One region of the Endothiovibrio diazotrophicus genome, then DNA from elsewhere that is predicted to be linked to it. Evidence: predicted binding sites of a transcription regulator. Region 1 holds the regulator's gene; each other region holds the start of a gene.
The links. Region 1 encodes sigma-54, which starts transcription at its own class of promoters, with help from an activator protein. Its sites were predicted from a motif close to TGGCANGNTNCNTGCTT; they were not measured.

Region 2: the regulator sigma-54 is predicted to act here: its motif matches at 1,098-1,114, upstream of nifB (nitrogenase cofactor biosynthesis protein NifB).
Region 3: the regulator sigma-54 is predicted to act here: its motif matches at 1,183-1,199, upstream of glnA (glutamate--ammonia ligase).
Region 4: the regulator sigma-54 is predicted to act here: its motif matches at 1,839-1,855, upstream of ACYQ2W_RS21150 (flagellar protein MotY).

Annotation. Positions count from the first base shown of each region.
Region 1 is NZ_BAAHXB010000009.1:51,294-54,497, reverse strand. Features, by position in the region: gene hprK (HPr(Ser) kinase/phosphatase) at 1-372, opposite strand, end outside; gene ptsN (PTS IIA-like nitrogen regulatory protein PtsN) at 369-842, opposite strand; gene hpf (ribosome hibernation promoting factor) at 901-1,194, opposite strand; gene ACYQ2W_RS04305 (RNA polymerase factor sigma-54) at 1,275-2,774, opposite strand; gene ACYQ2W_RS04300 (hypothetical protein) at 2,933-3,204, opposite strand, start outside.
Region 2 is NZ_BAAHXB010000015.1:43,953-47,156, forward strand. Features, by position in the region: gene ACYQ2W_RS06355 (NanQ anomerase/TabA/YiaL family protein) at 102-551, opposite strand; gene nifB (nitrogenase cofactor biosynthesis protein NifB) at 1,149-2,687, shown strand; gene ACYQ2W_RS06365 (4Fe-4S binding protein) at 2,788-3,051, shown strand; gene ACYQ2W_RS06370 (ArsC/Spx/MgsR family protein) at 3,197-3,204, shown strand, end outside.
Region 3 is NZ_BAAHXB010000006.1:14,805-18,008, reverse strand. Features, by position in the region: gene ACYQ2W_RS02930 (cation diffusion facilitator family transporter) at 1-1,059, shown strand, start outside; gene glnA (glutamate--ammonia ligase) at 1,280-2,689, shown strand; gene glnL (nitrogen regulation protein NR(II)) at 3,149-3,204, shown strand, end outside.
Region 4 is NZ_BAAHXB010000114.1:2,702-5,905, reverse strand. Features, by position in the region: gene msrP (protein-methionine-sulfoxide reductase catalytic subunit MsrP) at 1-157, shown strand, start outside; gene ACYQ2W_RS21155 (protein-methionine-sulfoxide reductase heme-binding subunit MsrQ) at 197-766, shown strand; gene ACYQ2W_RS21150 (flagellar protein MotY) at 909-1,769, opposite strand; gene ACYQ2W_RS21145 (hypothetical protein) at 2,040-2,366, shown strand; gene hemN (oxygen-independent coproporphyrinogen III oxidase) at 2,367-3,204, shown strand, end outside.

The sequences.
Region 1 (3,204 bases):
CACCTGATGACCGCGGGACTCGGCACACAGCAGCGGCGTGGCGGTGGACTCGGCGCGCCGGCGGAAGTCCTCCGGCACCTCGCAGCCGCCGGCGACGATCACCATCCCCACCCGCGAGGAGAAGACCATGTCGAGGCTGTCGTCGCGGGAGTTGTCGCCGAGGGAGTCGAGGTGCTGCAACTCCTGGCGGTCGAGGACCTGGATACGGCAGGGGTGGATCAGGTTGAGGTGGCCCACCAGACAGCGGCCGGTCTCCAGCTCGGTGCAGTCGCCGACGATGCACGCCTCCCGCTGCCCGCCCTCCTCCCAGGAGAGCCCCAGCCGCCCGCGGAGGGCACGGTAGAGCTGCTCGGCGGTGACGGTGCGTTTCATTGCAGGGCGCTGGAGGCGGGCTGCCAGTCGACGATCAGGCGATAGAGCGAGGCGTCGTCGGCCGCCGCCCGCAGGGTGGCGCAGAACGGCTCGTCGCTGAACATCTCGGCCAGGGTGGAGAGGATCTGCAGATGTTCGTCGGTGTAGTGCTCGGGCACCAGGAGGAAAAACAGCAGGTCCACCGGCTGGCGGTCGATGGCATCGAAGTCCACCGCCTGCTCCAGGCGGACGAAGGCGCCGATGGCCCGGGCGATGCCCTTGACGCGGCCGTGGGGGATGGCCACTCCGTGGCCCATGCCGGTGGAGCCGAGCCGCTCGCGGCCGATCAGGCTATCGAAGATCTCCGCCTGGGTGAGGGCGTCGAGGTGGTTGGCGATCATCTCGCTGACCAGTTCCAACGCCCGCTTCTTGCTCCCTGCCTGAAGGGTCCGGGTGCTGCACTCCCGGCAGAGTAGTTCGCTCAGTTGCATGGTCTATGGCCCCTGGGAAGGGGACCCCGAGGCACGCCGCCACGGGGCCGAACCGTGGTTACTTGCGATGGTCGGTGAGCTTCTCTTTGTGCTTCTTGATCTGCCGGTCCAGCTTGTCGGCGAGGGCATCGATGGCGGCGTACATGTCCTCGTGCTCGGCGTCGGCGAAGAGATCGGCGCCGTTGACGTGGATGGTCGCCTCGGCCTTGTTGCGCAGCTTCTCCACGCTGAGCACCACATGCACGTTGGTCATCTGGTCGAAGTGACGCTCCAGCCGCTCGGTCTTCTCGTTGACGTAGTTGCGCATGGCATCGGTGATGTCCACGTGGTGGCCGGTCAGGTTCAGTTGCATCGGTCGAGACTCCTCAAGAATCGTTTTCGTATCGGTTGCGCCGAAAGAGGCGGCGATCCGTCCCCCGGCGGGAGGGCCGGCTATTGTAGCCGTTTCCGCTCGTTGGAGGCGGGGATATTCATCGCCTCGCGGTATTTGGCCACGGTGCGCCGCGCCACGTTGATCCCCTCGCCCTCGAGCATCTTGGCCAATTTGTTGTCGCTCAACGGCTTACGCGGCTCCTCGGCGGCGATCAGCTTCCTGATCCGGGCACGGATGGCGGTCGAGGAGGCCTCCCCGCCGTCGGCGGTGCCGACGTGGCTGGAGAAGAAATACTTGAATTCGAAGATGCCGCGGGGGGTGTGCATGAACTTCTGGGTGGTGATCCGCGAGATGGTCGACTCGTGCATCTCGACCGTCTCGGCCACATCACGCAGCACCAGCGGGCGCATCGCCTCCTCACCCTGCTCGAGGAACGCCTGCTGACGCTCGACGATGGCGGTGGCCACCTTGAGCAGGGTCTCGCTGCGGCTCTGCAGGCTCTTGATCAGCCAGCGCGCCTCCTGCAACTGCCCCTTCAGCTCGCCGCCGCCGGCCCGCCCGAGGAGGCTGGCGTAGTAGCTGTTGACGCGGATCTTGGGGGCCGCCTCGGGGTTCAGCTCGACCACCCAGCGCCCCTTCAGCTTGCGCACGAAGACGTCGGGGACGATGTATTGGGGGGCGGCCTGCTCGATCGCCGAGCCGGGGCGCGGGTTGAGGGTGCGCACCAGGTCGAGCACCTCGGAGAGCTGCTCCTCGGCCAGCTTCATCCGCCGCATCAGGGTCTTGAAGTCGCGGTTGCCGAGCAGCTCGATGTGCTCGCCGACCAGCGCCATCGCCTCGGTCCGCCACGGGGTGTCGGCGGGCAGCTGGCGCAGTTGCAACACCAGGCACTCGCCGAGGTCGCGGGCGGCGACGCCGGCGGGGTCCATCGCCTGGATCCGGCGCAGCACCGCCGCCACCTCGTCAGGTTCCACCTCCAGCCCCTGGTCGGCGAGCCCCTCGTGGAGCTCGTCGAGGGACTGCTTGAGATAGCCGTCCTCGTCGATGGCGTCGATGATCGCCTCGGCGATCGCCTCGTCGGTCTCGCTGAAGCGCGACAGCTCCATCTGCCACACCAGGTGGTCGCGCAGCGAACGGCCGGAGGTGTCGGCGTACTCGAAGACCCGCTCCTCCCCCTCGTCGTTGCGCGAGTAGGCGGTGGCGCCGTCGTAGACGTCCTCCCACACACTGTCCACCGGCAGGTCGTCGGGCATCGTGGCGTCGGACTCGAAGTCGCGCTCGCGCTCCTCGGCCGCGACCGGCGCCTCGAAGTCGTCGCCCGAGGAGGAGGACTCCTCCGCCGGCGCCTCCCGCTCCTGGCGGTTGCTCTCCGCCTCCGCCCCGGCGTAGCCCTCGATCTCGTCGTCCTCCCCCGATTCCAGCATCGGATTGCTCTCCAATGCCTGCTGCACCTCCATCTGCAGTTCCAGGGTCGAGAGCTGCAGCAGACGGATCGCCTGCTGCAGTTGGGGAGTCATGGTCAGGTACTGACCGAGCCGGAGTTGAAGCGACTGCTTCATGATACGAACCGAATATGCGTCATCGCCGCGGGGCCACCCTTACAAGAATCGGGCCCATTGTATGCCAAATCGTCGGATTTGGTTACGGCTACGCTACGCGGGTGGCGATGCCCCCCCCCCCGGGCATGGCCACAAGGTGCCACCTCCTTCGCACTGGGTCAGAGCCAGCGCACCGGCACCGGCAGGGGGGCCAACCAGCGCTCCGGCTTGGCGCAGAACTCCATGCCGAGACGGGCGTCGCAGGCGCAGCCGCCGCCGTGGCAGGCGAACAGCTCGGCCTCCTCGCCGCGGGAATCGAGCATCAGGTGGAGCTGTCCCTCCTCCTCCAGCGTGAGGATGCAGTGGATGCGCCCCGGCTCCTCGACGTCCTCCTCCAGGCGCAGCTCCCACTCGCCGAAACGGTGGGTCTCGCCGAAGGTCAGCGCCCGCG
Region 2 (3,204 bases), on a different contig from region 1:
GAAGAAGAGTGAACCGCAGATTGCGCAGATGAACGCAGATCTGGAAGACCAATAATCTGCGTCAATCTGCGAAATCTGCGGTTAAAGCCTCCTCTTCCGCCTCACTCCACCGCCACTTTCACCACCACCTTGTGGATCTCGCCGCTGCCGGTCATCGGTGCGTGGGCATCGCCGGGCAGGAACAGCGCGTAGTCGCCGGGACGTACGGTGAACCAGGCGCGCGGGGCGTCGCGGAAGAAGAGCAGGTCGCGCTCCTCGTCGTAGGCCCCCGCCGGATCGGTGCAGTCGCCCAGCGGACGCCAGCCCATCTCGTCGTTGCCGGCGATCACGTACTGGATGTCGATGTAGCGCCGGTGGACCTCCAGCGGCGCCTCCTCGCGGGGTCGTGCCGCCCCCTTGGCGACGATGGCGAAGAGCCGCTCGCCCTTGATCGGGTGGCGCCCCTCCGGCAACTGCGCCAGGTCGGGGTGGGCGAGGAAGCGGAACGCCTCGGCGAACAGCGGGTGGAGCGGGGCGTAGCGGGCGGCGTCGGCGAGGGTGGCGAGGATCACGGTGGTCTCCGGTGGGTGGGAACGGGCGCCCGTTATACCGCAACCTCGCTGATGTCCCAACGGGGTCGATCAGTTGTAGGGGGGCAGTAGAGCACCGAGAGATTAACGTTGACGGTGACGAAGCCGCCGTGGACGTGAAAGGAAGCCTTCCCGTAGGTTGGCGCTACCGCGCCGACGCGAACGGAAGCACCGTTGTCTGATTCCACGCCGAAACCGTCCGAACGTCGCGGCTCGTTCGGAAAGAACGCTTCCGTTCACACCCCGCTGCCTCCGTTCCGTCGCGGCGGTAGCCGCGACCTACGGGGTTGGAACCTGCTCCCGTGGGTTACTGTCCTTCGTTCCTCTTTGCCCGCCCTTCATGGCCAATCATCCAACGCTGAACCAGGCACTTGGTGAAAACCCGACAATCCCCCCTGCCCCGAACCCCGCAGTCCTTGTCGCATCCGTCACAAAACTGCCCCCGAAGGTGCCATGCAATACACGGGTAGCCTACGCGGTTAATTGCTAAGTCAATGAAAAAACAATAAAACGCTACCCTGCCGGACAGGGCACGCCCCTTGCTCTACCCCCTCCCATACGAAACTTGGGGAGAAAACCATGGCCTGTTCCACCCAGCTCACTCCGATCGAATCCGCCGGCGGCTGCTCCGCCTCCTCCTGCGGCGGCAGCGAAGACCAGTTAGGGTCAGGAGGACCTGTATGCGGCGAGAGGGCAGGACGCCCGGAGCCGCTCGCCGGTCTGCCCGAGCACATCCGCGACCAGGTGCGGGATCACCCCTGCTACTCCGAGAAGGCCCACCACCACTTCGCCCGCATGCATGTGGCGGTGGCCCCGGCCTGCAACATCCAGTGCAACTACTGCAACCGCAAGTACGACTGCTCCAACGAGTCGCGCCCCGGCGTGGTCTCCGAGGTGCTCACCCCCGATCAGGCGGTGCGCAAGGTCAAGGCGGTGGCCGCCGAGATCCCGCAGATGACGGTGGTCGGCATCGCCGGCCCCGGGGATGCCATGGCCAACCCCGAGCGCACCTTCGAGACCTTCCGCCGCCTCGCCGCGGAGACCCCGGACATCAAGCTCTGTGTCTCCACCAACGGCCTCAACCTGCCCGAGCACGTCGAGGAGCTGGCCAAGTACAACATCAGCCACGTCACCCTCACCATCAACGCCATCGACCCCGAGATCGGCGCCAAGATCTACCCCTGGATCTTCTGGAACCACCGCCGCATCCGCGGCGTGAAGGGCGCCAGGATCCTCCTCGAACAGCAGATGAAGTCGCTCGAACTGCTCGCCGAGAAGGGGGTGCTGGTGAAGGTCAACTCAGTGATGATCCCCGGCGTCAACGACCAGCACCTGAAAGAGGTGAACCAGGCGGTGAAGGCGCGCGGCGCCTTCCTCCACAACATCATGCCGCTGATCGCCGAGGCCGAGCACGGCACTTACTACGGCGTGATGGAGCACCCCAGCCCGAGCGACGCCGAGCTGGCCTCGCTGCAGGACGCCTGCGCCGGCGACATGAACATGATGCGTCACTGCCGCCAGTGCCGCGCCGACGCGGTGGGCATGCTCGGCGAGGATCGCGGTTCCGAGTTCACCACCGAGAAGGTGGAGCTGATGGAGATCGATTACGGCGCTGCCATGGAACGGCGGGCCAAGGTCCATGAGGAGATCAAGCAGCGGATGGACGACAACGCCGCCGTCGCGGTGATCTCCCTGGATCAGCTCAAGCGCAGCGCGCCGCAGGTGGCGACCCGCCCGGCCTTGATCGCGGTGGCGACCAAGGGCTTCGGCGTGGTCAACGAGCACTTCGGTTACGCCAAGGAGTTCCTGGTCTACGAGGCGAGCCCCGAGGGGGTGCGCTTCATCGGGCCGCGCCAGGCCACCAACTACTGCACCGGCAGCGACGAGTGCGGCGCCGAGAGCCGTCTCGATCAGATCATCCGCTCGCTGGACGGGTGCGAGGCGGTGCTCTGCTCGCGGGTCGGCCTGGAGCCGTGGACCGGCCTGGAGGCCGCCGGCATCCAGCCGATGGTGGAGTTCGCCATGGAGGAGATCGACGCCGCGGTGGCCAAGGCCTACCGGACCCTTGCCGAGAGCGGCAAGCTGGCCGAGTCCGCGGCTCACGCGTCGGTCGCTTAGGAATTCGCCACGGAGCCACGGAGGGCACGGAGGCGGAAGAAGAGGTCTGCTCCGTGTCCTCCGTGGCTCCGTGGCCAATCTTAATCTGAAGAGGTGAATCATGGCCCTGAAGATCATCGAGTCCTGCGTCAACTGCTACGCCTGCGAGCCGCTCTGCCCGGAGCAGGCGATCAGTGAGGCGAAGCCGCATTTCACCATCGATGCGGGCAAGTGTACTGAGTGTGATGGCCACTTCAGCGAGCCGCAGTGCGCGGCGATCTGCCCCATCGAGGGGGCGATCCTCGACGCCGCCGGTGAGCCGATCAACCCGCCGGGGAGCCTCACCGGCATCCCGCCGGAGAAGCTGGCGCTGGCGGCGGCCTGAGGATCGCCGAACCCTGTAGGAGCGGCCCCTAGGCCGCGATGGGGCGGAGTGCGGCGCATCGGTTTGGTTTGCGGGGGAACGGGAAACGGCGTCATCGCGGCCTAGGGGCCGCTCCTACAGGGTGATGCGGAGTTAGAGAGTGCCGATGGCGAC
Region 3 (3,204 bases), on a different contig from region 1:
AAGGTGGCCCTCGGCATCCTCGGCAACTCCCAGGCGCTGGTGGCCGACGGCGTCCACTCCCTCTCCGACCTGGCCACCGACGTGTTGGTGCTGATCGCCTCCAAGCACGGCTCCAAGGAGGCCGACGAGGAGCATCCCTACGGTCATGGCCGCATCGAGACCCTGGCGACGGTGATCCTGGGAGTGATCCTGATCGCGGTGGGTCTCGGCATCCTGTGGGATGCGGTGTTGCGGCTGTTCGACACCGATCTCCAGCTCCATCCGGGCTGGCTCGCCATGGCCGGTGCCGCCGCCTCCATCTTCGCCAAGGAGGGGCTCTACCACTACACCATGGTGGTGGCGCGCCGGTTGCGCTCCAACCTGCTCAAGGCCAACGCCTGGCATCACCGTTCGGATGCCGTCTCCTCGGTGGTGGTGGTGGTGGGCATCGCCGGCTCCATGGCCGGTCTCGGCTACCTGGATGCGATTGCCGCGGCGATCGTCGCCCTGATGGTGACGAAGATCGGCTTCGACCTCGGCTGGACCGCCATCCACGAGTTGATCGATACCGCCCTGGAGCGGGAGAAGGTGGTGGAGATCGAGCGCACCATCCTGGCGGTGCCGGGGGTGGAGGAGCTCCATCTGCTGCGCACCCGCCGGATGGGGGCCGACGCCCTGGTGGACGTCCACATCATCCTCACCGATCCCCGCATCAGCGTCTCCGAAGGCCATCAGATCAGTGAGACGGTGCGCGCTACCCTGATTCGCAAGATCGACGAGGTGAGTGACGTCACCGTCCACATCGATCCGGAGGATGACGAGGCGGGGTCTTCGTGCCAACATCTGCCGCTACGCGACTCGTTGCTGAAACGCCTCGGGGAGCCGTGGCGGGCCCTGTGCGAGGAGCACCGGGTGGAGGCGGTGCGGCTGCACTACCTGTTCGGGCGGATCGAGCCGGAGTTGCTGATCCCGATGGGCGAAGGCGTCGACCCGGCGCGGGCCGAGGAGATCGCCGCGGCGTTCAACGCCCTCGCCGTTACGGTGAAGGAGCTGGGCCCGGTGGTGGTCCGTTTTCACTGAAACGTAAGAAGTCTGCACAATAAAGGTGCATTGGCGCCTGTTGTTGCGCCGAGATAGTGCGGCCGGCCGGGGCCGAACTCCGTGATCCGTGAGTAAATACGCGTACTTACCGCGTGTGATTCGTGGCATGGAACCTGCTATCCCATGGGGCGTTTTTTGCCCCTCCCGCCGGCCGCGGGAACCTTAAACAAACTGCATCACCCTTTCAGGAGGAGCACCAATGTCCGGTACCGACGTTATCAACATGATCAAAGAGAAGGACGTGAAGTGGGTTGACCTGCGCTTCTGCGACACCCGCGGCAAGGAGCAGCACGTCACCATTCCCGCCAGCGACGTCGATGACGGGTTCTTCGCCGACGGCAAGATGTTCGACGGCTCCTCCATCTCCGGCTGGAAGGGGATCAACGAGTCCGACATGATCCTCATGCCCGACGCCGACACCGCCGTGCTCGATCCCTTCTTCGAGGATCCCACCGTCATCATCCGTTGCGACATCGTCGAGCCCGCCACCATGCAGGGCTACGAGCGCGACCCGCGCTCCGTCGGCCACCGCGCCGAGGCCTACCTGAAGTCCACCGGTATCGGCGACACCGCGCTGTTCGGTCCCGAGCCCGAGTTCTTCATCCTCGACGACGTCCGCTGGGGCGCTGATCTCTCCGGCTCCTTCGTCAAGATCGATTCCGAAGAGGCCGAGTGGAACTCCGAGCGCACCTACGAGGGTGGCAACATGGGGCACCGCCCCGGCGTCAAGGGCGGCTACTTCCCGGTTCCCCCGGTCGACTCCCTGCACGACATCCGCGCCTCCATGTGCGACGCGATGAGCGAGATGGGCCTCACCGTCGAGGTGCATCACCACGAGGTGGCCACCGCCGGCCAGTGCGAGATCGGCACCGGCGCCAACCCCCTGGTGAAGAAGGCCGATGAGGTGCTGATCCTCAAGTACTGCGTGCAGAACGTCGCCCACGCCTATGGCAAGACCGCCACCTTCATGCCCAAGCCGATCGTCGGCGACAACGGCTCCGGCATGCACGTCCACATGTCGCTGTCGAAGGATGGCACCAACCTGTTTGCCGGCGACCTCTACGGCGGCCTGTCCGAGACCGCGCTGTACTACATCGGCGGCATCATCAAGCACGCCCGTGCGCTGAACGCCTTCGCCAACGCCTCCACCAACTCCTACAAGCGTCTGGTGCCCGGCTTCGAGGCCCCGGTGATGCTGGCCTACTCCGCCCGCAACCGTTCCGCCTCCATCCGTATCCCCTACGTGATGACCCCCAAGGCGCGTCGTATCGAGGTGCGTTTCGGTGATCCCACCGCCAACCCCTACCTCTGCTTCGCCGCCTACCTGATGGCCGGCATCGACGGCATCCAGAACAAGATCCACCCCGGCGACGCGATGGACAAGGACCTGTACGACCTGCCCGCCGAGGAGGCCGCCCAGATCCCCACCGTCTGCCACAGCCTGGACATGGCCCTGGACGCCCTGGACGCCGACCGCGAGTTCCTGACCAAGGGTGGCGTGTTCACCGACGACATGATCGACGCCTACATCGCCCTGAAGATGGAAGAGGTCACCCGCATGCGCATGACCACCCATCCGGTGGAGTACGACATGTACTACAGCCTCTGATTTTTTCTAACGAAAAAATCAGCATTCGCTGAGTGAAAAAGGGCCCCGCATTGCGGGGCCTTTTTTTGTGGAAAAGTGTGTTGAAGGATATACCCCCTGGTGGAGACCGGGGCTGCGCTTCGTAGGGTGGTGCGTTGGGCATGCCTCGCAAATCGGGAGAATCTCTCACCGGCGTCGGCGGGCGCAGCCCGCCCTATAGGGCGCGCCGTGCGCGCCATGGTGGTTGGAGAATTCCCGTTTACGGGGATAGCCTCTCCTGACGCCTGACGCCTGACGCCTGACGCCTGACGCCTGACGCCTGACGTCTGGCACCCCTCCCCACGCCCCTTCCCAGTGCCACCGCCCTATAATAGTGCGCAGCAGTCACCCAACACCCCCACATGCCCCTATCAAACACGGGGAAATCGCGGCCTTGCGCGATTTCCCCGCTCTGGAAGACAAATTGCATACGGTGGCGCCGTGGAAAACTTCAGCCAACGAATTCTCGACAACCTGACCTCCGCGGTACTGCTGCT
Region 4 (3,204 bases), on a different contig from region 1:
TGCCAACGTCAATCCCGAGGTGGACCATCCGCGCTGGAGCCAGCGCTACGAGCGGCGCATCGGTGAACTGCGTCGCCGGCCGACCCTGCCCTTCAACGGCTATGCCGACGAAGTGGCCCACCTCTATGCCGGGATGGACCTTCAGCGCTATTTTTGACGGCGTTCGCCAATTACCGATCAAGTGGACGGATGACGGATGCGCGTGGCGAAACCGCTGCTGTTTTTTCTCTGCCTTCTCCCGGCGTTGATCGGCGCGTGGGGGTTCTACGCCGACCGCTTGGGGGCCAATCCGGTGGAGGCGTCGATCCACTCCAGTGGCGACTGGGCATTGCGTCTGCTGCTGGCGACCCTGGCGCTGTCGCCATTGCGCCGGGCGGGGTGGAGCGGGGCGTTGCGCTTCCGGCGGATGGTGGGGTTGTTCGCCTTCTTCTACGCCGCCCTCCACTTCACCCTCTGGTTGTGGCTCGACCGCTGGTTCCTGTGGCCGGAGATCGCCGCCGACCTGTTCAAACGCCCCTACATCACCGTCGGTTTCACCGCCCAGCTGCTGTTGCTGCCCCTGGCGCTCACCTCCACCGGCGCCATGATCCGCCGCCTCGGCCGCAATTGGCGGCGGCTCCACCGGCTGGTCTATCCGGCGGCGGCCCTCGCCGTGCTCCATTTCCTGTGGAAGGCGAAGGGGCATGACTATCTGGAAGTGGGGATCTACGGCGCGGTGCTGGCCCTGTTGCTGGCCGAGCGGGTGGTGCGGCGGTTCGCACGGTGAGCTTTTTTTCCGCAACGGGGGCGTGAGGACGTAGGGGCAGAGACGCGACAGCGCATCCGATCAAAACGAAGGCAGTGGCAATTCCACGGGGATCGCTCCGTCCGACCGGCGCCCGGTGGATGCGTTATCGCTCGTCTGTCCCTTACTGCAGCACCTCGATCTCCACGCGGCGGTTCTTCGAACGTCCCTCCTCGGTCTTGTTGCTCGCCACCGGCCGCGAGCGGCCGAAGGCGCGCACCTTGATCAGCTTCTTGTCGATGCCCCGGTTGGTCAGGTAGAGCTCCACGTTGGCGGCCCGGGTCAGCGAGATCCGCTGGTTGTATTTGGTGGTGCCACGCATGTCGGAGTGGCCGTCCACCAACACCTTGCGCACCCGGCTGGTGGCGTTGAGGTATTCGATCACCAGATCGAGGTATTCGCGGGTCTCTTCGGTGAGTCGCGTGCTGTCGCTGTCGAAGTGGAGCACCTTGAACTTCACCTGCTCGAAGGTGGGGGTGAGCGAGTCGGCGCAGGCGAGGAATTCACGATACCCCTCGTCGAAATGGATGGCGGTGAGGGCGACCTTGGTCTCCACCACGCCGGGTGGGTCCTCGTAGCGCAGGGTCGGGCTCATCCCCTGCTCAAGGGCGGCGGCAATCTGGTCGATCATCGTCCCTTCGATGCGGAAGGGGGTGCGGCCACGCCCGATCTGCACCTCGCCCAGTCGCCGGGCGTTGACCCCCGGACGCCAACCGGGCGGGGCGCTGATGATGAGCGCCTTGCCGTCGCCGTGGTGGGGGCGCAGGGTCTCCAGCTCGAGCACCAGTTTGCGTCCCATGTCGCGGCGCAACACGGCGCGACCGAAGTTGGGGATCTCGTGGCTGAGGGTGCAGGAGCGCTCGCTGGCGGCGGCCTGCCACTGCGACTGATCGAGATCGGCCTGGTAGGTGAGGATGCGCTCTCCGGCACCGGCGACGCCGGTGACGAAGGCGAGGGTGAGCAGGGTGGGGGCGAGTGGTCTCATCTCGGTTCGTCCGTCACGTTTCGGGGTGGATGGGCGTGGGCCCGTCCGGGTGGGTCGATAGCGAAAATCAAGCAGTTTTCATGCCGCCAATCTCCCGGCCGGCGCGGCGAATCGTCGGAAAAATGGCGGTCAATTCCTGCAGAAAAGATCCCGTTAAGCGGGCCATCGGAATATGCGAGAATACCCGACCCCCTTGCAGAATGCGCCGTTCGATCCCCTTCGGGGAACGGAACGGTCGGCCATCCCAACGTAGAGCCCCGTAATCGAGCGATGGATATCAAGAAACCGAGAACCGTTGAACAGTATGTGGACCTGATCGATCAGGCGATCTTCGAGGTGGAGGAGCTGCGGCTCGCCATGGAGTACGACATGGAGGGTATGGGTGGCGCGGACAGCTTCCTCGCCGAGCTGGAGGAGCAGATTCGCGGCATCAAGCGGCAGATGGCAGAAGGCACCTACCAGTGGGCCAGCGGCGATCTGCCCTTCATGGACATCGTCAACCACGCCAGCGACCGCGCGCTGCCGTTCAAGCACCTGCTGCGGCTGATCAACTTCACCCACGTCACCGGGTTGGAGACCTCGCCAGAGGACGACTGAATGAGCCAAGAGACCGTATTCGACCTGGAGTTGATCCGCCGCTACGACAAGTCCGGTCCGCGCTACACCTCCTACCCGACCGCGCCGCAGTTCGACGAAGGCTTCGGCGAGTCGCAGTACCGGGAGCGGGCCGCGCGGACCAACGCCGAGCAGCCCCTGCGACCGCTCTCGCTCTACTTCCACATCCCTTTCTGCGACACCGTCTGCTTCTACTGCGGCTGCAACAAGATGGCGACCAAGGACCGCGGCCTCGCCCAACCCTACCTGGATCGCATCTATAAGGAGCTGGAGCTGCAGGGCGCGCTGTTCGACCGCTCGCGCACGGTGGACCAGCTCCACTGGGGCGGCGGCACCCCCACCTTCATCAGCCACGACCAGATGCGCGAGCTGATGACGGTCACCGGCCGCCACTTCACCCTGCGTGACGACGACAGCGGCGAGTACTCCATCGAGATCGATCCCCGCGAGGCCACCGCCGAGACGGTGGCGCTGCTGCGCGAGATCGGCTTCAACCGGATGAGCCTCGGCGTTCAGGACTTCAACCCGCAAGTGCAGAAGGCGGTCAACCGCATCCAGTCGGAGGCGGAGACCTTGGCGGTGTTGGAGGCGGCGCGCAGGGAGGGCTTCCGCTCGACCTCCATGGACTTCATCTACGGCCTCCCGTTCCAGAGCGTGGAGAGCTTCGGCAAGACCCTCGATCGGGCCATCGAGATCGATCCCGATCGCCTCTCCATCTTCAATTACGCCCACCTGCCGGAGATCTTCAAGCCGCAGCGGCGGATCAACGAGGCGGACCTGCCGGCCCCCGAGGTGAAGCTGGAGATCCTCCAGATGACCA